Regions from separate parts of the Kitasatospora sp. NPDC058063 genome, predicted to be linked through region 3. Evidence: riboswitches for the same ligand, from Rfam matches in the RefSeq annotation. Region 3 holds a riboswitch; each other region holds the start of a gene.
What was found. A riboswitch is a leader RNA that binds a small molecule or an ion and turns the genes downstream of it on or off. The one in region 3 is predicted to bind cobalamin.
Positions count from the first base shown of each region.

Region 1 (7,209 bases), on a different contig from region 3:
CGCGGCCAGTACCTCCTCGGCGGCGGTCGGGTCGAGCGCGGAGGTCGGCTCGTCCAGCACCAGGACGCGCGGGTGCGCGGTGAGCACCGAGCCGATGGCGACGCGCTGCTGCTGGCCGCCGGAGAGCTCGTGCAGGGCGCGGTGGCGCAGCTCGGCCAGGCCGAGCAGGTCGAGGGTCTCCTCGACGCGCTTGCGCATGGTCTCCGGCGGGATCGCCAACTGCTCCATGACGTAGGCCAGTTCCTCTTCCACCGTGTCGGTGGTGAAGCCGGCCAGCGGGTCCTGCCCGACCACGCCGACCACGTCGGCGAGTTCGCGCGGCGGGTGGTGGGCGGTGTCGCGCCCGTCCACGGTGACCCGGCCGCGCAGGGTGCCGCCGGTGAAGTGCGGCACGAGGCCGTTGACGGCGCCAAGCAGGGTCGACTTGCCGGCGCCGGTGCGGCCGACCACCAGGCAGAGCTCGCCCTCCGGGATGTGCAGGTCGACGTCGCGCAGGACGGGCGTGGTCTCGCCGTCGTACACCACGCCGACCCGGTCGAATCGGATCACGTGCTCACCTCGGAGGTCGTGCGGTCGGTGCGGGTGCTGCTGGTTCCGCCGGTCCTGCCGGGAACACCAGCGGCTACCGGCGTCCGGCCGGGCGGCGGTGAGACGATCCCGGCCGCGCCCGCCACAAGCAGGGCGAGCACCGGGACGAGCGGCAGGGCCGGCCAGGTCAGCGGGTACAGGGAAGGGTTGAGGTCGGTGGCGTCGTAGCCGACGGTGGCGAACAGCAGCACGGCGGCGGCCACCCCGCACCCGGCCACGCCCCACTCGGCGGCCCGCCAGCGGTCCGGCCGGTAGGTGGTGCGCCGGACGCGCCGACCGCCGAGCAGCAGGCCGGCCACGCAGAGCACGGCGCCCGCCAGGAAGGCGGGCAGACCGAGCGCGGCAGGCGCCGTTCCGTCCAGCAGCCCGTACACCCCGGCACACAGGCCGCACATGCCGAGCAGCATCAGCGCGCCGGTGAGCCGTCGGGAGCGGCGCGAGGCCGTACCGGAACGCCCGTAGCCGCGCGAGTCCATCGCGGCCGCGAGGCTGAGCGAACGCTCCAGCGCGTCCTCCAGGACCGGCACCACGATGCTGCGCAGCGCGCGCACGCCCTTGCGCTGCCCCGCGCGCAACCGCCTTGCCCGGGCGACGCGTTGGACGCTCTGCACCAGCTGGGGCGCGACACTGAGCGACACCGTCACCGCGACGCCCAGCTCGTACAGGGCACCGGGCAGGACCCGCAGGGCCCGCTTGGGGTTCGCGAGGGTGTTGGCGGCGCCGATGCAGCAGATCAGGCAGGCCAGCCGCAGCCCGTCGAAGGCCGCGGAGAGCGTGGCCTCCAGCGAGACCGGGCCGCCGATCCGGATGCCCGCGTACCAGTCGGGGGTGGGAATGTGCGGCAGGGAGAAGAGCAGGTGGTCGTGCGGGGTGATCCCGGTGGCGAAGACGCACCGGAAGACCACCCGGATCGCCACCACCGTCAGGGCCAGCCACAGGTAGTAGGTGAATCCGCGCGCCCACGGGGCCTCGCTGCGGCGGGCGGTGACCACGTAGCCGAGCACGGCGAGGACGAGCAGGAGCAGCAGCGGGTTGGTGGTGCGGCTGGCCGCCGTCGCCAGGGCGAGTGCCCAGGCCCACCAGGCCAGCGGATGGAGGTTGCGCGGGATGCGCCGACCCCCCGTGACCCGCCCGGGGGCGGTGGGTGGGGTGACGGGCGGCGTGGCAGCGTGCTTGTCAAGCGTGGTCAACCGGATCACTCGGCCTGTCGCCGGCGGCGGCGCGCCGTGATCACGGTCACCACGCCCAGGACCACGACGAGGACGGAGCCCACCACCGCGGGGAGCATCGAGCCGGAGTCGTGCGGAGCGTCGGCCACGGGGTTGGCGTCCACCACCCCGCCGGGTACGGCGGGGGTGGGCGTCGGCGCGGCCGCGGCGGGCTGCTCCGTCGGCTGGTCGCTCGGGGTGTCGGTCGGCGCTGCGGTGGGTGTATCGACCGGTACCGGTGTCGCGGGTACCGGCGTCGGCTCGGGCGCGCCCGGCGGGGTGATGCCGTCCTCGGGGGTGACGGCGGTGCCGGGGGGCGTGCCGGGCGCGGGCGGACGGGCGCCGCCCGCCGGGGGCTTGGTGGAAGCCGGGGCCCGTCCGGTCCCGGAGCCACCGGTCGTGCCGGTGGACCCGCCGGAGCCGCTGCCGGAACCGTTGCCGCCGGTCGTCCCGGCACCACCACTTGTCGACCCGCTGCCGGAACCGCCCGAGGCACCGCCGGTGCCGCCCGCAGTGCCCTGGCCCGGGTCGGCCGGCTGCCCACCGGGGCTGGAGTTGTGCGCCCGGACACTGTCGGGCGAGAAGGTCGGACGCCCCTCGGTGCCCTCGATGTCGGTGCCGCCGAAGATCCACAGGTCGACGCTGCCGGGCTTCGGCTGGTAGCTCATCGCGCCCAACTGGCTGTACGACCAGGTGTTCTGGCCCGGGTCGGCGTGCCAGTACGACCAGTACGCGGTGGCCGGGGGCGTCAGGACGCACTTCTCCTGGTCGGGGGTCGGGTACTGCTTGCCGCCCTGGAAGCCGCTGTAGCCGATGCGGCAGATGAAGGCCGGGCCGTCGTGCCCGGTGCCGGTGGTCTTCCAGCCGCCCTGGTTCAGCAGGGCGTACCCGGTGGTCGGCGTGGTGCCGCAGGACCGCAGCAGCGGGCCGCCCCACGTGCCGAAGTCCACGGCGAGCACGACCCCGGAGGTGGTGGTGCACTGGTCCATCGGCAACGGCGCCGCGGACGCCGGGGCGGTGCCCACGGCGACGCCGCCGAACGCGAGGGCCAGGGTCGTGGCCGCTGCGCCCAGCAGTCGGCCGAAGCGCCGGATCACCGGTGACGCCCCGGGCCGGAGGCGGTACGACGGCGGGCGGCCAGGAGGGCCGCAGCGCCGAGCACGGTCAGCAGACCGGAGGCCCCCGTCAGTGCGAGTGCTTCGCTCCCCGTGGCCGCGAGGCCGCCGGTACCGGACCGCCCGGCACCGGCGGGAACGTCACCGCCGACCGGGCCAACGGCGAGCGGGTCACCGACGGGCGGGGCGTCGGACGGACGGGTGGTCGAGCCGTCACCGGGATTGGACGCGACGGAGGTGGGGGACGTCGTCGCCGTCTGCGTGCCGGTGCCCGTCGGGGTCGGCGTACCGGTCGCGGTCGCGGTGCCCGTGGGAGTGCCGGTCGGCGTCCCGGTGGGGGTCGGCGTCGGCGTGCCGGCGAGGTTGCGGGACAGCGTGCCGAAGGAGATCCCGGTGGCACCGCCCAGCACCTGCGTGGACGCCCGGACGTCCGAGCCCTGCTGTCCCCCGGAGGCGACGTTGAACCCGCCGTCGCCGTTCTGCTGCCCGGCGAGGAAGTCGAGCGCCTTGGCGATCTGCCCACCGTAGGCGGCCTTGCGCAGCGTCATGCCCTGGACGGCCAGCGCGGCCGAGTTGGTCGAGTCGCCGGCCGCACCGGGGAAGCCGCCGTCGGGCAGCTGCCGCGAGGCGAGCCAGCCGAGCCCCTTGTCGACCGCCTGCGCAGCTTCGTCACCCGGAACCAGGGTCAGGGCCATGACGGCCATCGCCGTGCTGTCCACGTCGGAGTCGCCGGTGGCGGGGATCAGGCTCGGCCAGGAGCCGTCCGGGTGCTGGAGGCCTCTCAGGTAGGCGATCGCAGGGGCGGCGTTGGCGGCGTCCCCGGCCCGGAGCTGGGCCATGACGGCGAGCGCCTGGGAGAACACCGAGGTCGCGTAGACGTAGTTGCCCGGGGCGGCGCAGCCGGTGTTCGCGTCGGCCTTGGTGCACACCAGCGCGGCGAGGGCGGCGATCAGGTCGTGACCGCCGAAGGCGCGCGGGTCGCGGCCGACCACCTCGGCGAGCAGCGCCTCCTTGCCGATCGACCCACCGCCGGCGTACTCGGTACCGATGGCCGTCCAGTCGTTGACGGTGCGCTCGCTCGCGTCCTTGCCCTGCTGGTCCAGGAAGTCGACGATCCGGCGCAGCGCCGCGTCGTCGGTGCCGGTCGCGGCGAGGGCGTAGGCCCCGTCGATGGTCAGGCCGAAGTCGGCGAAGGCCGGGAACCCCTCGTAGTAGTGGCCGTCGATCAGCCGGGCCGGGTCGGTGAGGTAGGCGCTGCCCTTGGCAGCGTCCGGCTTTCGCCCCGCGGGCGTGGTCGGGGGCGTGGTGGCCGGCGTGGTCGGCGTGGTGGTCGGCGGAATGGTGGCGCCGTCCGGGTTGTGCCGGACGCTGGTGAGGTCGGTGCCCGTCAGAGCCAGGATCGCCTGTTCGGTGGCCGCGGCGTCCGGGTCGGTGGTGACCGCATCCGGGCCGAAGCCGCCGTCCTTGTTCTGGCGGGCGGCGAGCCAGGCGGTGGCTGCGGCCCGGCGGGCGCCCTGGCCGGTGGCCTGGAAGGCCTGGGCGGCGCTCGCGGTGCTGGTGGTGTCGCCGGGGGCGCCGACGTACGGGAGGAGGGAGCCGTCCGGCTGCTGGCTCGCCGCCAGCTGGTCGGTGGCCTTCCTCGCCGCCGCCTCGTACCCGGGGGCGGTCCGCAGGGCGAGGACGGCGACGGCGGTGGTGAGCGGGTCCGACTCGCAGTGCTCACCCGCGACGATCATCGAGCCGGCCATGCCGCCGTCGGCGCACTGGAGGGCCGTGAAGCGGGCGAGCGCCGGCGCGGGCGGGGTGACGCCGGCGCGCTGGAGCGCGATGACGCCGAGGGACTGGACCCAGGGCGAGGCCGCGCCGAGGAAGTCCCCGGCGGCCGTGCAGTTGCCGTTCTCCCCGGCTGCGGTGCAGACGTGGTCGGTGAGCGCGGCGATCAGGTCCCGCCCGCCGAAGGTGCGCGGGTCGCGGCCGGTGCTCTCGGCGACGAGGGCCAGCAGCGCGGCGGCCCGCGTGTCGGGCGTGCCGGTGGGGCCGGCGGGGTGGAGGAACGCGTCGGTGTGGTCGGCGAGGAAGCCGACGACCTTCCGCAGCGCCGGGTCCTGCGTGCCCGCGGCGGCGAGCGCGATGGCGGTGAGAGCGGTCCGGGGGTAGTCCGGCCCCGGGGCGGCCCAGTTCTCCATGTGGTCGCCGCCGACCAGTTGTCCGGCCAGCCAGGCCGCGGCCGCGGCCGGGTCGCCGGTGGCACTGGGACCGGTCGGGCTCGCGGACGGCGAAGGGGTCGCGGAGGGCGAGGGGCCGCCGGCCTTGGCCCGGACGGAGTCCAGGGTGAAGCTCGGCGCCCCGCTGGTGCCCCCGATGTCGGTGCCGCCGTACACCCAGGCCTCGACCTCACCGGGCTTGGGCTGCTGCGTGCCGGCGCCGAACCGGCTGTAGGACCAGGTCTGTTGGCCGGGTGCGGCGATCCAGTACGACCAGTACGCGGTGGCCTGCGGGGTGTTGACGCACGGCTCCTCGGCCGGAGTCGGGTACTGGACACCGCCGTTGAAGGTCCCGGTGCCGAGTCGGCAGATGAAGGCGGGCCCGTCGTGCTCGGTTCCGGTCGTGGTGAATCCCGCGTTGTGCAGCAGGTTCATGCCCGTCGTGGGGTGGGCGTCACAGCCCCGGACGACCCCGCCGCCCCAGTGGCTGAAGTCGACGGCGACGATCGCGCCCGTCGTCGCCGTGCACTGCTCGATCGGATCGGCTGCCGCGGAGCCGGGGTGGCCCAGCAGGACGGTTCCTCCCGCGGCCACCGCGACGGCCGTGGTGACCAGAAGCGAGCCCAGTTCTCTGCTTCTGTGACGCGTAGGACTGCTGCTGACCCTCACCGGCGACTCCCCGATCGGTCGTCGGGGTCCCACGACGCAGCCGACGGCTCTCCCCGGTACGGGGGCCCGTCGCGACCGCGTCGTAGTCCACGACGACGCATGCACTCAAGAACAAGGCCCCGGCGCAGGCATTCCGGCTCACCGGCCCTTGCGGGCGGGTCTACGGTTGCGGGTCAGCGCCGGAATCGGACCGGCTTCCCCTGACTGCCGAGGATTAAAAAGCGGTTCATCACACCATGTGCTCGGAGCCATCGTCAACGAGTCGTCATGTCGCTTTCGCCACCTCGTAGATCCGTTCACGGGTGCGGTAACGTCCGCGGTGGCCGAGCGGGGGAATCCGGTGCGAATCCGGAGCTGACGCGCAGCGGTGTGGGGCGGTGGTTGCACCGGCCCCGAGCCCGAATGCCCGCGCGGTCGTGCAGCACCAGCACCAGCCAGCCCACGCGATCCGGGCGGCCGCCGCCCCGTACCGCCGCGCTCCTGGAACGAGTGCGCCGGGACCCGGGGCAGGACCGGCGCGCCCGTCACCCCAAGGAGCCCGTTCCGTGTCCGTTCCCGCGCACTCGCGCTTCGTCCCCTCACGTCTCGCTTCCGCGGCGACCGTCTCGATGGCCGCCGGCGCCCTCCTGATGTCGGCCGTCCCTGCGCACGCCACCGCCTCGCCGAGCCAGATAGCCACCTCCAGAAGCACCGGCGTCACGTACCTCAAGTCCCTCCAGGCCGCCGACGGCAGCTACGTCACCGGCGGCGGGCTCTCCAACGAGTGGGCCTTCGGCGCGCTCGCCGCCGCCGGCACCGCCGCGGCCGATGTCACCCCTGGCGGCGACACGAGCAAGAACGCGCGCCTGGTCTACCGCAACCAGCTCGCCGCGAGCAGCTGGCCGAGCACCTCGCCGGTCGTCACCGACTACGAGCGCGGCATCCTCAACTCCTACGCGGCCGGCATCGACCCCGCGCGGATCGGCCCGGGCCGCAACCTCGTGGCCGACCTCGCCGCCTACTGGCAGACCGCCGAACCCGGCTACTACGGCCCGTCCGCGAACTTCAACGGGACCGTCTTCGGCCTGCTCGCCCTCGGCGGCGCCAAGACCCGGAGCGGCGGACAACGCGTCCCGCAGGCCCTGCTGAACGCCTCGGTCGCGGCCGTGCGCGCCAACCAGCACAACGACGGCGGCTGGAACTACAGCAAGGCCGCCGGGGACCCGACGGCGCTCGCCCAGGGCAGCGACATCGACATGACCGGTGCCGCCATGGCCTCGCTGTGTGCCGGCGGCGTCCCGAACACCGACGCCGCGGTCGTGGCCGCGAAGAACTTCCTCAAGGGCAAGCTCGCCTCCTCCGGCGCCTTCAACGCCATGTTCGGCGTCAACACCGACTCCAACGGCTGGGCCGTGTCCGGTCTCAACGCCTGCGGCATCAACCCCC
Region 1 covers NZ_JBHVSD010000012.1:245,435-252,643, reverse strand. The annotation lists gene ACFVUY_RS22790 (ABC transporter ATP-binding protein) at 1-549, opposite strand, end outside; gene ACFVUY_RS22785 (CbiQ family ECF transporter T component) at 546-1,778, opposite strand; gene ACFVUY_RS22780 (hypothetical protein) at 1,784-2,893, opposite strand; gene ACFVUY_RS22775 (prenyltransferase/squalene oxidase repeat-containing protein) at 2,890-5,784, opposite strand; cobalamin riboswitch at 5,890-6,031, opposite strand; cobalamin riboswitch at 6,115-6,192, shown strand; gene ACFVUY_RS22770 (hypothetical protein) at 6,393-7,209, shown strand, end outside.
Region 1: linked by a shared signal. The riboswitch ahead of ACFVUY_RS22775 (prenyltransferase/squalene oxidase repeat-containing protein) and the one ahead of metE (5-methyltetrahydropteroyltriglutamate--homocysteine S-methyltransferase) in region 3 are both predicted to bind cobalamin.

Region 2 (7,209 bases), on a different contig from region 3:
GCGCTTGCCGTCGAGCCGCCAGGCGGGAAGGGCGCCGAGCTCGCCGTCGGCGGTGGTGTCGGTGAAGGGGAGGCCGAGTGCCTCGGTGGGGTCGCCGAGAAGGACCCGGGGGGTGAAGCGGACCTCGGTGCCGGGGGTGAGCGTGCCCCGGTCGGCGCGGAGCAGCCGGCGGGTGACGCCCCGCTCGTCGCTGTGCAGGACCTCCTCGACGACCGCGTGCCCGCCGTCCGCCCACTCGACCGCCCAGCGGCCGGGGCGCAGGCTCTCGGGGCCGCGGGTGAAGGTGACCCGGCCGGGGGCGAGGCCGCGGACCAGGACCGGCCCGGACTCCGGGACGGCGGCCACCGGACGGACCGTCCGCTCGGAGGCCCGACGGCCGATCACCAGCACGGCGGCCCCGACCGCGGCGGCCGCCACGACGGCGGCGGTTCCCCAACGCATTTCACTCCCCGCTCTGTTGCTCACGGACCGGACGGTGTTCGGGCACCAGTTCACCGGCGCTCCGTCCGCCCGGCCACCGGGCTGGGCCGTCCGGGTCACCCGGGCGGCGGCCCGGCGGCGCTGAGGAGGTGTCGGAAGCGGGCAATGAGGATGGTGGGGCGGGACGGCGGCGGAGCCGGCGGTGCCCCGCTGGGAGGGGATGTGGTGTTCCCGGTGGGAGGGACGTGGTGTTCCCGGTGGAGGGCGGCCCCGCGCCTGGCGATCCCCCGGCGCGTCGGCGGCGTCCGCGTGTGACCAACCCCTCCGTGACCTCGGTTGACTCCCGGTTCGGGCCCGTGATGGGATCCTGGGGCCAAACGGAGGCATGGAGAGGAAGCCGGTGGAATTCCGGCGCGGTCCCGCCACTGTCACCGGGGAGCACGCTCGGAACATCGCCACGGCGGCCGTCGACGGCCGCTGGAAGGCTCCGGGGGTGCGTTCGACCCGGAAGCCAGGAGACTCTCGCCCCCGTCACGTCGATCCAGGGCGCGGACCCTGAGTGAGGACACGCACGCGATGCAGGCTGCCCCGCCCCACCGGACTCCGAGCTGCCCTCCGCCGTGCCCCCGATGACCCCGCTCGGACCCTCCTCCTCGCCGCGCCCGCTGGCCCGCGCCGCCGCGTTCGCGCTCGGCGCCGTCGCGGGCCATGTCGCCGACGCCCGCTTCGCCGACCCCCGCCGGGGCCATCCGGTGGCTGTCTTCGGCAGCGCCGCGACCCGGCTGGAGCGTCGGCTGTGGCGCGACGACCGCGGCGCGGGGGCCGGCTACACGGCGCTGTGCGTGGGCGCGGTCGCGGCGGGCGCGCTCGCCCTGGACCGTACGGTGGGCCGGCGTCCGCTGGGCCGGGCGGTGCTGGCGGCGGCCGCGACCTGGACGGTGCTCGGCGGCACCTCGCTGACCCGGGAGGCGCGCACCATCGGCCGCTCGCTGGCCGCGGGCGACCTCACGGCCGCCCGGGAGCGGCTGCCGCACCTGTGCGGGCGGGACCCGAGCGCGCTGGACGGCCAGCAGATCGCCCGGGCGGTGGTCGAGTCGGTGGCCGAGAACACCGCCGACGCCGTGGTGAACGCGCTGACCTGGGGCGCCCTGGCCGGCACGCCCGGCCTGCTGGCCTTCCGCGCCGTGAACACCCTGGACGCGATGGTGGGTCACCGCTCGCCGCGCTACGCCCGGTTCGGCTGGGCCTCGGCCCGGCTGGACGACCTGGCGGGCTGGCCGGGCGCCCGGCTGACGGCGCTGCTGACGGTGGCCGCCGCGCCCGAGCCCCGTACGGCCTGGCGGGTCTGGCGGCGCGACGGCTCCGCGCACCCGAGCCCGAACGCGGGCCAGGCCGAGGCGGCGTTCGCCGGCGCGGTGGGCGTACGGCTGGGCGGGGCGCTGCGGTACGGCGAGCGGGTGGAGCACCGGCCCGTGCTGGGTGCGGAGCTGCGGCCGGTGACGGTGGACGACATCGAGCGCGCCTGTGCGCTCTCCCGGCGGGTGGGCGCACTGGCGCTGGGTACGACGGTCGCGGGGCACGTCCTGCTGCGGATGCTGCTGAGGAAGAGGGGACGGGCATGAGCAAGGCGCTGCTGGTCGCGGGGACGACCTCGGACGCGGGCAAGAGCGTGGTGACGGCCGGGATCTGCCGTTGGCTCGTCCGCCAGGGCGTGCGGGTCGCGCCGTTCAAGGCGCAGAACATGTCGCTCAACTCCTTCGTCACCGCCGACGGTGCCGAGATCGGCCGCGCCCAGGCGATGCAGGCGCAGGCCGCCCGGGTGGAGCCGGAGGCGGCGATGAACCCGGTGCTGCTCAAGCCGGGCGCGGACGGCCGCAGCCAGGTGGTGCTGCTCGGCAGGCCGGTGGCGGAGGTGGGCGCGCTGGACTACCGCGAGCGCAAGCCCGTCCTGCTGGAGCGTGCCCTGGAGTGCCTGGCGGACCTGCGCGGCCGCTACGACGTGGTGGTCTGCGAGGGCGCGGGCTCGCCCGCCGAGATCAACCTGCGCGACCGCGACATCGCCAACATGGGCCTGGCGACGGCCGCCGCCCTGCCGGTGGTGGTGGTCGGGGACATCGACCGCGGCGGGGTCTTCGCGGCGATGTACGGGACGCTGGCGCTGCTGTCGGCGGAGGACCAGCGGCACGTGGCCGGCTGGTTCGTCAACAAGTTCCGCGGTGACGCGCGGCTGCTCGCGCCCGGGCTGGAGATGCTGCACGGGCTGACCGGCCGTCCGGTGCTGGGCACGCTGCCGATGCTGCCCGGGCTCTGGCTGGACGCCGAGGACTCGCTGGACCTGTCGACGGTGGTGGACCGGGCGGACGGGCCCGGGCCGTACGGCGCGGACGTGCTGCGGGTGGCCGTGGTGCGCTTCCCGCGGCTGTCCAACTTCACCGACATGGACGCGCTCGCGCAGGAGCCGGGCGTGCTGGTGCGCTGGGCGACCCGCCCGGAGGAGCTGGCCGACGCCGACCTGGTGGTGCTGCCCGGGACCCGGGCCACCGTCGCCGACCTCGCCTGGCTGCGCGAGCGCGGTCTGGAGCCGGCGCTGCGGGCGCGGGCGGCGGCCGGGCTGCCGGTCCTCGGGGTCTGCGGCGGCTACCAGATGCTGGCGCGCTCGATCGTGGACGAGGTCGAGTCGAAGGCGGGGGCCGTCGAGGGCCTCGGCCTGCTGCCGACGCAGGTGCGGTTCGGCGCCGAGAAGGTGCTGGCGCGGCCGGTCGGCGAGGCGTTCGGGCAGCGGGTGGAGGGCTACGAGATCCACCACGGGGTGGTCACCGTCGAGGGCGGGGACACGTTTGTCTCCGACGGCCGGGGACGGAGTCTGGACGGCTGCCGGGTGGGCCCGGTCTGGGGCACGACCTGGCACGGCGCGCTGGAGAACGACGGGTTCCGCCGCGAACTCCTGCGCGAGGTCGCCGCGCTGTCGGGCCGGGCGTTCGTCCCGGCCCCGGACACCTCCTTCGCCGCGGCGCGCGAGGCCCGGCTGGACCGGCTGGGCGACCTGATCGAGGAGCACGCCGACACCGACGCGCTGTGGAAGCTGATCGAGGGCGGGGTGCCGGCGGCCGGATCGCTGCCGTTCGTCCCGCCCGGGGCCCCTGGGAGCGACGCATGAGCCGGGTACGGCAGCAGGGCCAGGCAGGATCACGCAACCGGGCAGGATCACAGGACCGGACAGTGCCGCGGGACGGGGCACGACAGGAGTGGGGTACGGCATGAGTGACGTCCGCTATCCGTTCACCGCGATCGTCGGCATGGCCGACCTGCGGCTCGGGCTGCTGCTGAACGCGGTCTCCCCGGCCGTGGGCGGCGTGCTGGTGCGCGGCGAGAAGGGCACCGCGAAGTCGACCATGGTGCGCGCGCTGGCCGGCCTGCTGCCGTCCATCGCCACCGTGGACGACTGCCGCTTCGCCTGCGACCCGACCGCGCCCGACCCGCAGTGCCCGGACGGGCCGCACGTCTCCCCGCCCGCTTCCGAACGGCCGGCCCAGCTGGTCGAGTTGCCGGTCGGCGTGGCCGAGGACCGGATCGTCGGCTCGCTCGACCTGGAGCGGGCGCTGGCCGAGGGCGTCAAGGCGTACGAGCCCGGGCTGCTCGCCAGGGCGCACCGCGGCGTGCTCTACATCGACGAGGTGAACCTGCTCCAGGACCACGTGGTGGACCTGCTGCTGGACGCCGCCGCGATGGGCCGCTCCTACGTCGAGCGCGAGGGCGTGTCGGTGCGCCATGCGGCCCGGTTCCTGCTGGTGGGCACGATGAACCCGGAGGAGGGCGAGCTGCGGCCGCAGCTGCTCGACCGGTTCGGCCTGACCGTCGAGATCGCCGCCACCCGGGATCCGGCCGAGCGTGCCGAGGTGGTCCGCCGCCGGCTCGCCTACGACGCGGACCCGGCCGGCTTCGCCGAGCGGTTCGCCGAGGAGGAGCGGGCTCTCGCCGAACGCATCGTCGCGGCGCGGGAGTTGCTGCCCAAGGTAGAGCTGACCGATGTGGCGCTGCGTCAAATCACCGCCGTGTGCGCCGCGTTCGAGGTGGACGGGCTGCGCGCGGACATCGTGATGGCCCGCACGGCCGTCGCACTGGCGGCCTGGGACGGGCGCACCGAGGTGCAGGAGGAGGACGTCCGCAAGGCGGCGCAGCTGGCGCTGCCGCACCGGCGCCGCCGCAACCCCTTCGACGCGCCGGGGCTGGACGAGGAGCAGCTGGAGCGGACGCTGGAGGAGCACGCGCAGCAGGAGGAGCCGGAGCCCGAGGGCGACGGACCGGACGGCGACGGCGACGGGCCGGAGGGCGGCCCGGACGGGGGCGGCCCCGACGGCGGCGGCGCGCCCGAGCCGTCCGACAGCGGCCCCGAGGGGTCCGCTCCCGAGGCGCCCTCCCCCGAGGGCCCCGAGGCGCCCGCGCAGCAGCCCGCACCCGCCCAACACCCCTCTCCTGCACGGGAATCGGCTCCGGTCGCGGCCGGGGACCCGTACCGGACGCAGCTGTTCACCGTCAAGGGCACCGGGCACGGCGCCCAGGGCCGCCGCTCCCCCGCCGAGACCACCGGCGGGCACACCATCCGCGCCCGCCGCCCGCAGGGCGCGCTCGGCCGGCTGCACCTGACCGCGACCCTCCAGGCCGCCGCGCCGCACCAGGCGGCGCGCGGGCGCAGCGGGCGGGCGCTGGTGGTGCACAAGGACGACTTCCGCGAACAGGTGCGCCAGGGGCGGGAGTCCAACCTGGTGCTGTTCGTGGTGGACGCCTCCGGGTCGATGGCCGCCCGGCAGCGGATGACCACCGTCAAGGGCGCGGTGCTGTCGCTGCTGATGGACGCCTACCAGCGCCGCGACAAGATCGGCATGATCACCTTCCGGGGCGCGGGTGCCGAGCTGGCGCTGCCGCCCACCTCCTCGGTGGAGGTCGGCGCGGCCCGGCTGGAGTCGCTGCCCACCGGCGGGCGGACCCCGCTGGCCGCCGGCCTGCTGCGCGCGCACGAGGTGCTGCGGGTGGAGCGGCTGCGCGACCCGAGCCGGCGCCCGCTGCTGGTCGTGGTGACCGACGGCCGGGCCACCGGCGGGCGGGACGCGCTCGCCCGCTCGCACCGCGCGGCCGCGCTGTTCGCGGCACAGGGCACGGCGAGCGTGGTGCTGGACTGCGAGTCCGGCCCGGTCCGCCTGGGCCTGGCCCGCACCCTGGCCGGGCTGCTCGGCGGCACCGCCGTCGGCCTGGACGAGCTGCGCGCCGAGGGCGTGGCCTCGCTCGTCCGCGAGAGCCGGTCCGACAACCGTTCTGCGAACCGTGCAACCACCGCGATGCGAAAGGCGGCCTGAGCCGACATGCCCAAGGGTGTCCCCGAGAGCGTTCCCGACGACGGCCTGACGACCCGTCAGCGCCGCACACTGCCGATCACCGCCGTGCACACCGGCCCCGGCAAGGGCAAGTCCACGGCCGCGTTCGGTATGGCGCTGCGGGCCTGGAACCAGGGCTGGCCGGTCGGGGTGTTCCAGTTCGTGAAGTCCGCCAAGTGGAAGGTCGGCGAGGAGAACGCGCTGCGCGTGCTCGGCGCCTCCGGCGAGGGCGGCACCGTCGACTGGCACAAGATGGGCTCCGGCTGGTCCTGGATCCAGCGCTCCGCCGAGCAGGAGATGTCCAGCGAGGAGGCGGCCAAGGAGGGCTGGGAGCAGGTCAAGCGGGACCTCGCGGCCGAGACCTACCGCTTCTACGTGCTGGACGAGTTCACCTACCCGATGCACTGGGGGTGGGTCGACCCGGACGAGGTGGTGGCCGTGCTCAAGGACCGTCCGGGCAGTCAGCACGTCGTCATCACCGGCCGGTACGCGCCCGAGGCGCTGACCGGATTCGCCGACCTGGTCACCGAGATGACCAAGGTCAAGCACCCCATGGACGCCGGCCGCAAGGGCCAGCGCGGTATCGAGTGGTAGGCCGTTGAGCACCGTCCCCCGCCTCGTCGTCGCCGCGCCCTCCTCGGGCGCCGGCAAGACCACCGTCGCCACCGGCCTGATCGCGGCGCTCGCCGCGCGCGGGCTGGCGGTGTCGCCGCACAAGGTCGGCCCCGACTACATCGACCCGGGCTACCACGCGCTCGCCGCCGGCCGCCCGGGCCGCAACCTGGACGCCTTCCTGTGCGGGCCGGAGCGGATCGCACCGCTGTTCCTGCACGGCGCGGCGGGGGCGGACGTCGCGGTGGTCGAGGGGGTCATGGGCCTGTTCGACGGGGCCTCCGGGCGCGGGGAGCTGGCCTCCACCGCGCACGTCTCCAAGCTGCTGCGGGCGCCGGTGGTGCTGGTGGTGGACGGCTCCTCGCAGTCCCGCTCGGTCGCCGCGCTGGTGCACGGCTTCGCCTCCTGGGACCCGCAGGTGCGGCTCGCCGGAGTGATCCTGAACCGGGTCGCCTCCGACCGGCACGAGCAGCTCCTGCGCGAGGCCCTGGAGGAGGGCTCCGGCGTGCCGGTGCTGGGCGCGCTGCGCCGCTCCGCGGCGGTCGCCACGCCGTCCCGCCACCTCGGGCTGATCCCGGCGGTGGAGCGCTCGGCGGAGGCCCTGCGGGCGGTCGCCGACATGGGTGAACTGGTGGCCTCCTCGGTCGACCTGGACGCCCTGCTCGAACTCGCCCGGACGGCGCCGGACCTGGACGCCGAACCGTGGGACCCGTCGGCCGAGGTCACCCCGGTGGCCGGCCGGCCGCGGATCGCGGTGGCGGGCGGCGCGGCCTTCTCCTTCTCGTACGCGGAGAACGCCGAACTGCTC
Region 2 covers NZ_JBHVSD010000009.1:80,296-87,504, forward strand. The annotation lists gene ACFVUY_RS17520 (alpha/beta hydrolase) at 1-441, opposite strand, end outside; cobalamin riboswitch at 810-942, shown strand; gene ACFVUY_RS17525 (cobalamin biosynthesis protein) at 1,050-2,042, shown strand; gene ACFVUY_RS17530 (cobyric acid synthase) at 2,039-3,577, shown strand; gene ACFVUY_RS17535 (putative cobaltochelatase) at 3,678-5,771, shown strand; gene cobO (cob(I)yrinic acid a,c-diamide adenosyltransferase) at 5,778-6,383, shown strand; gene ACFVUY_RS17545 (cobyrinate a,c-diamide synthase) at 6,388-7,209, shown strand, end outside.
Region 2: linked by a shared signal. The riboswitch ahead of ACFVUY_RS17525 (cobalamin biosynthesis protein) and the one ahead of metE (5-methyltetrahydropteroyltriglutamate--homocysteine S-methyltransferase) in region 3 are both predicted to bind cobalamin.

Region 3 (7,209 bases):
ACCAGGACGTCCAGCCCGGCCTTCTCCTGGTAGGCGACGACCTCGCGGACCTCCGCCTCCATCCGCTCCCGGTAGGCCGGGGCGTCGATCCGACCCGCCGTCAGATCGGCGCGGGCGGTGCGCAGTTCGGTGGTCTGCGGGAAGGAGCCGATGGTGGTGGTCGGCAGCAGCGGCAGCCCGAGCCGGGCGCGCTGGGCCTCGGCCCGTACGGGGTAGGGCTGGGCGCGCCGGGTGTCGTCGGCGGTGACGGCGGCGGCGCGGGCGCGCACCGCCGGGTCGCGGGTGATCGGGGAGTTGGCGCGGGAGGCGAGGTCGGCGCGGTTGGCGGCGAGCTCGGCGGTGATCGCGCCGGTGCCCTCGCGCAGGCCCCGGGCGAGCAGTGCCGCCTCGCCGGCCTTCTGCCGGGCGAAGGCCAGCCAGCGGGCGATCTGCGGGTCGATGTCGCGCTCCGCGGCGGCGTCGATCGGCACGTGCAGCAGCGAGCAGGACGGCGCCACGTCGACGGTGTCGGCGAGGCCCAGCAGGGTCGCCAGGGTCGCCAGCGACTTCTCCAGGTCGTTGATCCAGATGTTGCGCCCGTCGATCACCCCCGCCACCAGCCGCTTGCCGGGCAGGCCGCCGGCGGCGGCGAGGTCCTCCAGGTTGGCGGCGGCCGGGCCGGTGAAGTCCAGCGCCAGGCCCTCGACCGGGGCCTTGGCCAGCACCGGCAGCGCCTCGCCGAGCCGGTCGAAGTAGCTCGCGACCAGCAGCTTGGGCCGCTCGGTGAGACCGCCCAGTTCGCGGTAGGCGCGGGCGGCCGCGTTCAGCTCGGCCGGGGTGCGGTCCTGCACCAGCGCGGGCTCGTCCAGCTGCACCCACGCGGCGCCGGCGGCGCGCAACTCGGCCAGCAGCCGGGCGTAGACGGGCAGCAGCCGGTCCAGCAGGGTGATCGGCTGGAAGTCGGCGGCCACCCCGGGCGCCGGCTTGGCGAGCAGCAGGTAGGTCACCGGGCCGACCAGCACCGGCCGGGCGGCGTGGCCGAGCAGCAGCGCCTCGCGCAGCTCGCCGACCGCCTTGGCCGGGTTCGCGGCGAACACCGTGTCCGGGCCCAACTCCGGCACCAGGTAGTGGTAGTTGGTGTCGAACCACTTGGTCATCTCCAACGGAGCGACGTCCTGGTTGCCGCGCGCCATCGCGAAGTACCCGTCCAGCGGGTCGGCGTCGACCGCCTCCCGGTGCCGCGGCGGGATCGCACCGACCGCCACGGTGGTGTCCAGCACGTGGTCGTAGAGCGAGAAGTCCCCGGTCGGGACCTCTTCGACGCCGGAGTCGGCGAGCTGCTGCCAGTTCGTCCGACGCAGGTCGGCGGCGGTCGCCAGCAGCGCCCCGGCCGCTACCGCGCCGTTCCAGTACCCCTCGATCGCCTTCTTCAATTCACGGCCCCGGCCCTGGCGGGGGTAGCCGTGGGCGGTGGCGACGCTCGCCGCGGCTGCGGACTTCGTGGTCAAGGGACTCTCCTTCGCGAGTCTGGATCCTCAAGTGCCCGGTGACGGCACGAGGACGCGAAGGGATGACGGACCGGACGGACGACCGCACCCGTGCGCGGCTCCGCCCGATATGGTCGCCGACCCGCCCACGAGGTCACCGGATGGCCGGGCGCGAACGCTCGCGCACGGGCAGTGGCAGGTCTTCGGACTCGCGGGCACACCCACCTCGGCCGAAACCGGGGCGGACACCTACTGGCCGTCGCTTCCCAGACCCGTCCCGGGTCCAGTGCGTATGACGGCGGTCGTTCCCACTCACCGCTGCGGGGCAGTCCCGGACTGGCCAGTTGAAAGGCGTCACCGGGTTCCCTCTTACGACACCCTGCCTGGCGGACAGGGCGAACCAGCTGCACCGCCAGCTTAGGGGCAAACCGTCGGCGTCGAGGCGGAAATCTCGCAAGGCGTCCGCGTGCTGAGACGCGGGCTCCGCGCCCGGCCCGGGCGGCGCACCCGGGAGCGGGCGGCAGAATGGCTCCCATGCGGCACATCTTCGTCATCGGCATCGGCGCGGGCGACCCCGACCACCTCACCCTGCAAGCGGTCAAGGCGATCGGTCGCACCGACGTCTTCTTCATCCTCGACAAGAGCGAGGAACGGCAGGACCTGATCGGGCTGCGCCGCCGGATGCTGGCCGACCACGGACGGCCCGGGCACCGCCTGGTCGCGGCGCCGGACGCCGAACGGGACCGCGCCACCCCCGCGTACGCGGCCGCCGTGGACGACTGGCGCGTCCGCCGCGCCGATCTGGTCGAACGGCTGGTCGCCGAGCACCTCGGCCCGGGCGAGAACGGCGCCTTCCTGGTCTGGGGCGACCCCGCCCTCTACGACAGCGTCATCGCCGTGATGGACGACGTGTCGAACCGGGGCGGCGTGCCCTTCGCGTACGAGGTGATCCCGGGCATCAGCAGCGTCTCCGCGCTCGCCGCCCGGCACCGCACCACGCTGACCCGGGTCGGCCGGCCGGTGCAGATCACCACCGGCCGCCGCCTCGCCGAGGGGTTCCCCGAGGGGGTGGACGACGTGGTGGTGATGCTCGACGGCCGGGCCGCCTTCGCCGGGATCGACCCCGAGGGGATGGAGATCCACTACGGCGCGTACCTCGGCACCCCCGACGAGGTGCTCGTCTCCGGTCCGCTCGCCGAGGCCGCCCCGCGCATCCGCGAGCTGCGCGAGCGGGCCCGGGAGCGCAAGGGCTGGATCATGGACACCTACCTGCTGCGACGCTCGGACGGCTGCCCCGACGCCTGACGGAGGCTCGACGGGCCACAGTGGCACCACCGTGCGCGCCGGACTCGTACCGGTTTCCCTGACACCGAGGACCTGCCGTCGACCATGCGGTCGGACGTCCTGCCAAGTCCGGGGCACCGGCCCGCCGCGTCGGGCGGCGGCCTCAGTCCAGGAGCTTCGCCACCACCCGGTCGAGCGCGCGGAGGTCCTCCGGCGGCAGCGCGAGCAGCGCGTCCGGCGGCGTGGCGAGGATCCCGGTGGCGAGCGCGGCCTTCGCCTCGCCCTCCTCGGTGAGGTGGACCAGCTTGGAGCGCCGGTCCGCCGGGTTGGTGATGCGCTCGGCGAGCCCGCGCCGCACCAGGTCGTCCACGATGACGCTGGTGTACGGCGGGTCGGCGGTCAGCCGCTCGGCCAGCTCCCGCAGGGTGATCGGGCCGGCGGCGAGCCGGCGCAGCGCCCTGACCCGGCTGAAGCTCATGCCGAGGGCTTCGGCGACGGTCCTGCGGCGGTCGTGGCGCTCCAGCACGAGCGCGTACATCCCCTGCCAGACCCGGGCCGCCGTCGCGGCGTCCGTCCCGCTCCCCTCCGGGTGCCCACCGGTGTCGAGGCGCTCCATCAGGCGTCCACCGTCTCCTTCGTCTCCGTGCTTCCCTCGGCCGCCTCCTCGGCGGCGAGCCGCCGCGCCGTGCGCTCGGCCGTCGCCCGGGCCCAGCGGCCGGAAGTGAGCGTACCGGTGACCAGCACGGCGGCGCCGCAGCCGGCGATGATCCACCATGCCGTCCGGGCCGCCCCGGTGAAGGCCGCCGGGTCCGCGAGGGCGCTGCCGGCCATCAGGGCGCCGGTGACCGCGACGCCCAGGGACTGGCCGACCTGTCGGCTGGTGGAGGCCACCGCCGCCGCCACGCCGGCCTGCGAGCGGGGCATCCCGGAGACGGCGGTGTTGGTGATGGGCGCGTTGACCAGGCCGAAGCCGGTACCGAAGAGCAGGAAGGCGAGGACCAGCAGCCAGCTCGGCAGGTGCTCGGAGTAGCCGACCGCCTGGAGCACTGCGCTCGCGGTCAGCGCCGCCCCGGCCAGCAGCAGCGGCGTGCGCGGCCCCCGGGCGGCCACCATCCGGCCGGACAGCGGCGCGGTGAGCAGCGACATGACCGCCATCGGCAGCATGAAGAGTCCGGCGTGCAGCGGGTCGAGCCCGCGGACGTCCTGGAGGTACAGGGAGGTGAGGAAGAGGAAGCCGCCGAGGCCGGCGAAGGCGGCGACCGCGATGACGGTGGCGCCGGAGAAGGGCGCGGATCGGAAAAACCGCAGATCGATCAGCGGGTCGGTGCGCCGGGGTTCGTACCGCAGCAGGCCCAGCAGCGCGCCGAGGGAGGCCGCCGTGCAGCCGAGCACCACGGGCGAGGTCCAGCCGCGCTCCGGCGACTCGATGATCGCGTAGGTGAGGGCGGCGAGCACCACGACGACCAGCAGCTGGCCGACCGGGTCCACCCGGCGGGTGCGGGCCGCCCGCGACTCCGGCACGTAGCGGGTGGTGAGGAAGAGGGCGGCCAGGCCGATCGGGACGTTGATCCAGAAGATCGCCCGCCAGCCGGCCGACTCCACCAGCGCCCCGCCGATGATCGGCCCGGCGGCCATGCTGATGCCCACCACGCCGCTCCAGACGCCGATCGCCCGGGCGCGCTGCCGGGAGTCGGTGAAGGTGTTGCTGATGATCGACATGGCGACGGGGTTGAGCATCGATCCGCCGACCGCCTGGAGCATCCGCGCGGCGATCAGCCAGCCGAGCCCGGGGGCCAGGCTGCACAGCAGGGAGGCCGCGGTGAACACCACCAGTCCGATCCGGAACACCCGGCGGCGGCCGATCCGGTCGGCGGTCGAGCCGGAGAGCATCAGCAGGCTCGCCAGCACCAGGGTGTAGGCGTCGACCGTCCACTGCAGGCCGGACACCGTGGTGTCCAGGTCGCGCCGGACGGCGGGCAGGGCCACGTTCAGGATGGTGTTGTCGAGGCTGACGATCAGCAGGCTCATGCAGCAGATGGCGAGCACGAGCCAGGGCCGCGGTCGAGCGGCATCGGGCATGACGAACGCTCCAGAGTTATTTGTGTTGTTGTAATCATTGTAATGCTACAACTAATCCGGGAGGCGACTCCACCCCCGACCGGCCCTGGACAGCGCAACGGCCGCACCCCGCCGATCTCCTCGACGGGGCGCGGCCGTTGGAGGCCCGCGGATCAGGCCTTCTTGACCACGCCGGACTTGAGCTGCATGGCACCGAAGCCCTCGATGCGGCAGTCGATGTCGTGCCCGTCGACACCGTCCACCAGGCGGATGTTGCGGACCTTGGTGCCGGCCTTGATACCGGAGACGCTGCCCTTGACCTTCAGCGCCTTGACCACCGTCACGGTGTCGCCGTCGCTCAGCACGTTGCCGACGGCGTCCTTGATCACGCGCTCGCCGGCCGGCGCGCCGGCCTGGTCGGCGCCGCCGGGCACCCACTCGTGGGCGCACTCGGGGCAGACCATGAGGGCGTTCATCTCATACGTGTACTCACTGGAGCACTGCGGGCACGGGGGAAGGTTGTCGCTCATGTGTTCAGGATATCCAGCTGTTCGGAGCTGGTCCGGGGCACGAGTGAGGAGGTCAGCGGGGGTACCGGCACCGGTCGGCCGCCGCTGCCGGTGGGCACGGGGTCGTGGCCGGCCGCCGCACCCGCCCGGCCTTCCCCATCCGCCCCCACCGCCGGGGCCGTCACTCCCCGCCCAGCGGCGCGGGCAGCGGACGGGAGTGCAGGACGTCCAGCCGGGAGACCGCCCGCGTCACCACCACGTACAGCCGGTGCAGGCCGCGCGCCTCGGCCTCCACGATGGCGGCCGGCTCCAGCACCACCACGTGGTCGTACTCCAGCCCCTTCACCAGCGAGGCGGGCAGCACCGTCACCCGCGCCGTGGTGCCGACCTGTTCGGCCGCCCCGGTCGGGATCCCCGCCGCGAGCAGCGCCTCGGCGGCCTCCGCCACCGCGCCGTCCGCCGCGATCACCGCGATCGAGCCCTCGCGCTCCAGCGCGGCCCGCACCGCCGCGACCGCCGCTCCGCCCAGGCCGCCCCCGGCCACCCGCCGCACCGTCAGCTCCCCGTCCTGCCGCAGCGACACGGCCGGCGGAACGTCCACGTCCAGCGCGCCCAGCAGGGTGTTGGCGAGGGCCGTCACTGCGGCCGGGACCCGGAAGCCGGTGGTCAGCGGCACCACCGCGGCCTGTGGCTTGCCCAGGTGGGCGAGCTGCTCGGGCCAGCTGCGGGCGGCCCACGGGGCGGTCGCCTGGGCGAGGTCGCCGAGAACGGTCAGGGAGCCGAAGGCGCTGCGGCGGGCGATCGCCCGGCACTGCATCGGGGAGAGGTCCTGGGCCTCGTCCACCACGACGTGGCCGAAGCCGGCCGGGCGCTCGATCAGGCCGGCCACCTCGTCCAGCAGCATCAGGTCGTGCTCGGACCACTTGGCGCTCTTCTCCGAGCGGGGCGGCCGGCGCCACAGGATCGCCGCCTGCTCCTCGGGGCCGAGCACCCCCTCGGCGGCCTCGGCCAGCAGGGCGGGGTCGCTCAGCAGCGCGGCGACCACGGCCTCCGGGCGCAGGTTCGGCCAGGCGGCCTCCAGAAAGGCGGCCACCGGCCGGCAGCGGCCGATCTTCCGCGACCAGGCGCCCGACCGGACACCGGTCCGCCGCTCGGCCTGGTCCTGGAGCATCGCCACCAGCCGGGTGCGCAGGCTCTCCCGGCCGATCGCGTACGGCGGCGCCTGCTCGCGCAGTTCGGCGACCGTCCGTTCCAGCCGCTCCGGGGGCACCCGCCACCGGTAGGAGCCGTCCGGTACGACCAGCGGCTCCGGGCCCGCCGCCCGGATGCGGCCGTACAGCGCCCGGCGCAGCACCGTCGCCATCCGCGCGTCCTGCTTGACCGCGGCGGCCCGCTCGTCGTCCACGGCGGCGACCGGCCGGGTGGCGACCAGGTCCTCGACGGTGCGCTGGGTGACGTCGATCTCGCCGAGCGCGGGGAGCACCTCGGCGATGTAGCGCAGGAAGGTCCGGTTGGGGCCGATGACCAGCAGGCCGCCGCGCTGGATCCGCTGCGGAAAGCTGTACAGCAGGTACGCGGCGCGGTGCAGCCCGACCGCGGTCTTGCCGCTGCCGGGCGCGCCCTGCACGCAGACCGACTCGCTCAGCTCGCCCCGTACCAGCACGTCCTGTTCGGGCTGGATGGTGGCGACGATGTCCCGCATCGGGCCGGTGCGGGGCCGCTCGATCTCGGCGGCCAGGATGCCGCCCTCACCACCGTCCGCCGCGGCGCCGGCCGCCGGGCCGTGCCCGCCGTCCGCGCCGAGGGGTTCGTCCTCCAGCCCGGTCAGCTCCTCCGGCGCGCCCAGACTCCACGGCGCCCAGCCGAACCGGCGGCGCCGCGCGAGCCCGAGC
Region 3 covers NZ_JBHVSD010000004.1:311,894-319,102, forward strand. The annotation lists gene metE (5-methyltetrahydropteroyltriglutamate--homocysteine S-methyltransferase) at 1-1,487, opposite strand, end outside; cobalamin riboswitch at 1,643-1,886, opposite strand; gene cobF (precorrin-6A synthase (deacetylating)) at 2,001-2,771, shown strand; gene ACFVUY_RS09340 (MarR family transcriptional regulator) at 2,914-3,366, opposite strand; gene ACFVUY_RS09345 (MFS transporter) at 3,366-4,829, opposite strand; gene ACFVUY_RS09350 (zinc ribbon domain-containing protein YjdM) at 4,982-5,338, opposite strand; gene ACFVUY_RS09355 (HelD family protein) at 5,499-7,209, opposite strand, start outside.

Region 4 (6,786 bases), on a different contig from region 3:
GGCCTCCATTCCTCCTCTCCCCACCCCTGTCGAGAGAAGGAACCGATGGTCCGAGAACTGACCCACTTCATCGCCGGAAAGCCCACTGTCGGCACCTCCGGTCGCTTCGGCGACGTGTACGACCCCAACACCGGCCGGGTGCAGGCCCGGGTGCCCCTGGCGAGCCGCGCCGAGGTCGAGGCGGTGATCGCCGACGCCGCGCAGGCCCAGCCCGCGTGGGCCGCCTGGAACCCGCAGCGGCGGGCCCGCGTCCTGCTGCGCTTCCTCCAGCTGGTCGAGCAGGAGAAGGAGGAACTGGCCCGGCTGCTCTCCGCCGAGCACGGCAAGACCGTGGCCGACGCCCACGGCGACCTCCAACGCGGGCTGGAGGTCGTGGAGTTCGCCGCCGGGATCCCGCACCTGCTGAAGGGCGAGTTCAGCGACAACGCGGGCACCGGCATCGACGTCTACTCGATGCGCCAGCCGCTCGGCGTGGTCGCGGGCATCACGCCGTTCAACTTCCCGGCGATGATCCCGCTCTGGAAGGCCGCGCCTGCGCTGGCCTGCGGAAACGCCTTCGTGCTCAAGCCCTCGGAGCGCGATCCCTCGGTGCCGCTGCGGCTGGCCGAGCTGTTCCTGGAGGCCGGGCTGCCGCCGGGCGTGCTCAACGTGGTCAACGGCGGCAAGGAGGCCGTGGACACCCTGCTGGAGGACCCGCGGGTGCAGGCCCTCGGCTTCGTCGGCTCCACACCGGTCGCCCAGTACGTGTACGCCACCGCCGCCGCGCACGGGAAGCGGGCGCAGTGCTTCGGCGGCGCCAAGAACCACATGATCGTGATGCCGGACGCCGACCTCGACCAGGCGGCCGACGCGCTGGTCGGCGCCGGGTACGGATCGGCCGGCGAGCGGTGCATGGCGATCTCGGTGGCCGTCCCGGTGGGGGAGGAGACCGCGGACGCCCTGGTGGCGAAGCTGGTCGAGCGGATCGGCGCGCTCAAGGTCGGACGCTCGGACGACCCGGCGGCGGACTTCGGCCCGCTGGTGGGCCGTGACGCGCTGGACCGGGTCCGCGGCTACCTGGACCTCGGGGTCGAGGAGGGCGCCGAACTCGTCGTGGACGGACGGGACTTCCGCCTGGAGGGGCACGAGGACGGCTACTTCCTGGGCGCCACCCTCTTCGACCGGGTCACGCCCGGCATGCGGATCTACCGGGAGGAGATCTTCGGCCCGGTGCTGACCGTGGTGCGTGCCGCCGACTACGAGGAGGCGCTGCGGCTGCCCAGTGAGCACGAGTTCGGCAACGGCGTGGCCATCTACACCCGGGACGGCGACACCGCCCGGGACTTCGCCCGCCGGGTGAACACCGGCATGGTCGGGGTCAACGTGCCGATCCCGGTGCCGATCGCGTACCACACCTTCGGCGGCTGGAAGCGCTCCGGCTTCGGGGACCTCAACCAGCACGGGCCGGACGCGATCCGCTTCTACACCCGCACCCGCACCGTCACCTCGCGCTGGCCCTCCGGGGTCAAGGAGGGCGCGAGCTTCACCATGCCGACGATGGGATGAGCGCGATGCACGACCTCACCGAGGACCAGCGCGCCATCGCCCGGACCACCCGGGCCTTCGCCGAGGAGTACCTCGCGCCGCACGCCGTGGAGTGGGACCAGGCCAAGCACTTCCCGGTGGACGTGCTGCGCAAGGCAGCCGACCTGGGTCTGGCCGGTGTGTACGTCCGGGAGGGCGCGGGCGGCTCCGAACTCTCCCGGCTGGACGGCGTGGTGGCCTTCGAGGCACTCGCCACCGGCTGCCCGTCCATCGCCGCCTACCTGTCCATCCACAACATGGTCGCCTGGATGCTCGACCGCTACGGCACGCACGCGCAGCGCGCTCGCTGGCTGTCCGCGCTCTGCACGGCCGAGCACCTGGGCAGCTACTGCCTGACCGAGCCCGGTGCCGGCTCCGACGCGGCCGCGATCGCCACCCGGGCCGTGCGCGACGGCGACCACTGGGTGCTGGACGGCGTCAAGCAGTTCATCTCCGGCGCGGGAGCCTCGCAGGTGTACGTGGTGCTGGCCCGGACCGGTGCCCCCGGGCCGGACGGGATCTCCGCGTTCGTCGTCGAGCGCGACGACCCGGGGGTCGCCTTCGGGCCCGACGAGAAGAAGATGGGCTGGAACGCCCAGCCGACCCGCCAGGTACTGCTGGACGGGGTCCGGTTGCCCGCCGACCGCCTCCTCGGCGCGGAGGGCGAGGGCTTCCGGATCGCGATGAACGGGCTGAACGGCGGCCGGCTCGGCATCGCCGCCTGCTCCCTGGGCGGCGCACAACACGCGCTGGAGCGGGCCACCCGCCACCTGGCGGATCGCGAGGCGTTCGGCGCCAGGCTGCTGCACGCCCAGGCCCTGCAGTTCCGACTCGCCGACATGGCCACGGAGTTGGAGGCCGCCCGGGCGCTGCTGTGGAGAGCCGCCGCGGCGCTGGACCGGGGCGACCCCCGGGCGCCGCAGTTGTGCGCCATGGCCAAGCGCTACGCCACCGACACCGGCTTCGAGGTGGCCAACCAGGCCCTCCAACTGCACGGTGGCTACGGCTACCTGGCCGAGTTCGGCATCGAGAAGATCGTCCGCGACCTGCGGGTGCACCAGATCCTGGAAGGGACCAACGAGATCATGCGCGTCATCGTCGCCCGCGGCCTGACCGGAGCCGCGTGATGGCCGGGACCGACCTCGACGAGGTCATCCTCCAGCGCGAGGGACGGGCCGGACTGATCGTCCTCAACCGCCCCGCTGCGCTGAACGCCCTCACCCACGGCATGGTGCGGACGATCTCCGAAGCCCTGGACGCCTGGGAGGGCGACGACCGGGTCGACACCGTCGTCGTCACGGGCGCCGGCGAGCGGGCCTTCTGCGCGGGCGGCGACATCGTCGCCATCCACCGCGCCGCCACCGGCGGCGATCCGGGCGCCGTCGAGGAGTTCTGGCGAGACGAGTACCGCCTCAACGCCCGGATCGCCCGCTACCCCAAGCCCTACGTCGCGCTCATGAGCGGCATCGTGATGGGCGGCGGGGTCGGCGTCTCCGCCCACGGCAGCGTCCGGATCGTCACCGAGAGCACGCGCGTCGCCCTCCCGGAGGCCGGCATCGGCTTCGTCCCCGACGTCGGCGGCACCTACCTGCTCGCCCTCGCCCCCGGGGAGCTCGGCACCCACCTCGCCCTCACCGCGGGTTCCGTCGGTGCCGCCGACGCCCTGCTGTGCGGGCTCGCCGACCACTTCGTCCCCGCTGAACGACTGCCCGCCCTGCTGGACGACCTGGCCGAACTGCCCGTCCACGACGCCCTCGAACGGAACGTCGAGCCCGCGCCGACCGGTGCGCTGGCCGACCGACGCGGGTGGATCGACAGCTGCTACGCGGCCGGAACCGTGGAGGAGATCCTGGACCGGCTGCGGGAGAGCGGCGAACCCGAGGCGAAGAAGGCCGTCGACCGGATCGCCGCCAACTCCCCGACCGCCGTGAAGGCGACGCTCGCCGCGCTGCGCCGGGCCCGGGCACTCGGCCCGCTGGAGGCCGTCCTCGACCAGGAGTACCGCACCTCCTGCGCGGCGCTCGCCACGCCGGACCTCGCCGAGGGCATCCGGGCCCAGGTGATCGACAAGGACCGTTCGCCACGATGGCGTCCGGCGACGCTGAGCGCCGTCGAACCCGCCACCGTGGCCCGCTACTTCGCCCCGCTCGGCGAGCGCGAACTCGGCCTTGCCACCACAACCCCCCTGGAGCGCTGGTGACCCTCACCATCGGATTCATCGGACTGGGCAACATGGGCGGCCCGATGGCCGCCAACCTCGTCGAGGCCGGACATCAGGTGACCGGCTACGACCTCGCGCCGGAGGCGCTGCGGCAAGCGGAGACGGCCGGCGTCCGCCCGGCGGCCTCCGCCGCCGCGGCGGCCCGACAGGCCGACGTCGTCATCAGCATGCTGCCGGCCGGCCGCCACGTCCTGGCCGCCTACGCGGAGCTGCTGCCGTCAGCCCGTCCGGGCACCCTCTTCGTGGACTGCTCCACGATCGACGTCGCCGACGCCAGGGAGGCGCACGACCTGGCCGTACGTGCCGGGCAGCGCGCGGTGGACGCGCCGGTCTCCGGTGGGGTGGTCGGCGCGACGGCTGCGAGCCTGACCTTCATGGTCGGCGCCGAAGAGGCCGAATTCGCCGCGGTCAAGCCCGTGTTGGCGGTCATGGGGCGCAAGGTGGTGCACTGCGGCGCGGCCGGTGCCGGCCAGGCGGCGAAGGTCTGCAACAACATGATCCTCGGCATCTCGATGATCGCGGTCAGCGAGGCCTTCGTGCTCGGCGAGAGCCTCGGGCTCAGCCACCAGGCGTTGTTCGACGTGGCCTCCACCGCCTCCGGGCAGTGCTGGGCGCTCACCAGCAACTGTCCCGTCCCCGGGCCGGTGCCGGCCAGCCCGGCCAACCGCGACTACGCCGCCGGGTTCGCCGCCGCCCTGATGGCCAAGGACCTCGGACTGGCCGCCGGCGCGGCCGAAGCCGCGGGCCTGCCCACGGAACTCGGGCGCAAGGCAGCGCAGTTGTACGCGGACTTCGCGTCGTCCGAAGGCTCGGGCCTGGACTTCTCGGCGATCATCACCACCCTCGGGAAGGACACCGCATGACGTAGGAGACGATCCTGGTCGAACGCAAGGGCCGGGTCGGGCTGATCACGCTCGACCGCCCGAAGGCGCTCGACGCGCTGAACACCCAGCTGATGAACGAGGTGGTCGCGGCCGCGGCCACCTTCGACCGCGCCCCGGAGATCGGCTGTCTGGTGGTCACCGGTTCGGAGAAGGCCTTCGCGGCCGGCGCGGACATCAAGGAGATGCAGTCCCTCGAGTTCGTCGACGCCTACCTCGGCGACTGGTTCGCCGCCTGGGACCGCTTCGCCGCCCTGCGCAAGCCCGTGGTGGCGGCCGTCGCGGGCTACGCGCTGGGCGGCGGTTGCGAGTTGGCGATGATGTGCGACGTCCTGGTGGCGGCGGACACCGCGGCGCGCGTGGCATCCGGGTCCGGGCCCGGGATCCCTTGACCCGCTGTTCGGGCATCGCCATGATGGGCCGTCATGTTGTGACTCCGCCGCTGGGGGAAGTCCGGTTCGAATCCGGCGCTGACCCGCAACGGTAGGCCGCCGACCCCGCGTCGGCGGCGAGCCCGAGTACCCGTCGGCGGAGGTGTGTCACCCCTCCTCCCGTCGTGGTCTGCGGGCCGGAGCCCGCTGGCCCCTCGGCGCTCGCCGACGCCTTCCGGGCCCCTGCGCCCAGGCCCGGAAAGGCATCCCATGCCCGCTGTTCGCCGCTCCCTCGGTCTGCTCGCGATACCCGCCCTCACGCTCGCCACCGCACTCCCGGCGGCCACCGCCGCCCACGCTGCTCCCGCCACCTCGACGTCGTCGCCGACGGTCCGTCCCGACGCCGCCGCGGGTGGCTGGCTGGCCCGCCAGCTCGTCGACGGCGACCACTTCGAGTCCGTCTTCAACGGGACCGCCTACCCCGACCAGGGCCTGACCATCGATGCCGTGCTGGCCTTCGCCGCGTCGCACAGCTCCGACGAGGCCGCCGCGAAGGCCACCGCCTGGCTGGCGAAGCCCGAGATCATCGGCGGCTACCTCGGCGACGGCACCACCGAGGCCTACGCGGGCGCGACCGCCAAGCTGCTGCTCGCCGTCGAGGTGCGCGGCGGGAACCCGACGGCCTTCGGCGGAGTCGACCTGCCGGCCCGGCTGCGCTCGCTGCAGACCGCCGAAGGCCGCTTCTCCGACCGCTCGCAGTGGGGCGACTACAGCAACGCCTTCGGCCAGTCGCTGGCCCTGATCGCCCTGCACCGCACGCCCGGTGACGCCCCGGCGGCGGCCGTGGACTACCTCGCCAACAGCCAGTGCGCGGACGGGGGCTTCCCCGTCTCCTTCGGCCAGGCCGCCTGCACCAGCGACCCGGACGCCACCGCCCTGGCCGCCCAGGCCCTCGCCGCCACCGGCCGCACCGCCAAGGCGAACGCGGGCCTCGGCTGGCTCACCGCCCACCAGAACGCCGACGGCGGGTTCGCGGCCGCCGGGTCGACCACCTCCAACGCCAACAGCACGGGCCTGGCCACCCAGGCGCTGCTCTCCGGTGGACGCCTCGGCTCCGGCCTCAAGGGCTGGGGCCGGCTGGTGAAGTTCCAGCAGGGCTGCGCCGCCGACCCGGCGCTCCGTGGCGCCGTCGTCTACGACGCGTCCGGCTTCAACGCGGGCAACGGCGCCCGGGCCACCGCGCAGGCCGTCCTCGGCCTCGCGGGTACCCCGCTGGCCACGCTCTCCGCCGCCGGGGCCCGCCCGGACGCGCCCACCCTGGCCTGCCCGACCCCGGCCACGCGCTGAACACACCTGACATCAGGAGGATTTCACCGATGACCGACACCTTCATGGTGGCCCGCCCGGCCCGCCGTACGCTCGGCTCGATCGCCGCGGCCGCCGCCCTCACCGCCGGACTGCTCGGCGTCTCCGCCGTCCAGGCCCCGCAGGCGCAGGCGGTCGCTTGCAGCGGGACCACCGGAGTCACCGTCGTGGTCGACTTCACCGCCGTCGGCGGCGGCGTCCAGACCGGGTGCGCGCCCGGTGACCCGGCCAGCGGCCTCGCCGCGCTCACCGGCGCCGGATTCTCGTACGCCTTCCACCCGCGCTACCCGGGCTTCGTCTGCACCATCAACGCCCTGCCGACGACCTGCACCAACCCCACCGGCAGCGCCTACTGGTCGTACTGGCACGCCCAGCACGGCGGCCC
Region 4 covers NZ_JBHVSD010000012.1:236,793-243,578, forward strand. The annotation lists gene ACFVUY_RS22730 (CoA-acylating methylmalonate-semialdehyde dehydrogenase) at 46-1,545, shown strand; gene ACFVUY_RS22735 (acyl-CoA dehydrogenase family protein) at 1,542-2,690, shown strand; gene ACFVUY_RS22740 (enoyl-CoA hydratase/isomerase family protein) at 2,690-3,763, shown strand; gene mmsB (3-hydroxyisobutyrate dehydrogenase) at 3,760-4,647, shown strand; partial or broken gene ACFVUY_RS22750 (enoyl-CoA hydratase-related protein) at 4,659-5,051, shown strand; cobalamin riboswitch at 5,070-5,210, shown strand; gene ACFVUY_RS22755 (prenyltransferase/squalene oxidase repeat-containing protein) at 5,307-6,383, shown strand; gene ACFVUY_RS22760 (flagellar hook-length control protein FliK) at 6,413-6,786, shown strand, end outside.
Region 4: linked by a shared signal. The riboswitch ahead of ACFVUY_RS22755 (prenyltransferase/squalene oxidase repeat-containing protein) and the one ahead of metE (5-methyltetrahydropteroyltriglutamate--homocysteine S-methyltransferase) in region 3 are both predicted to bind cobalamin.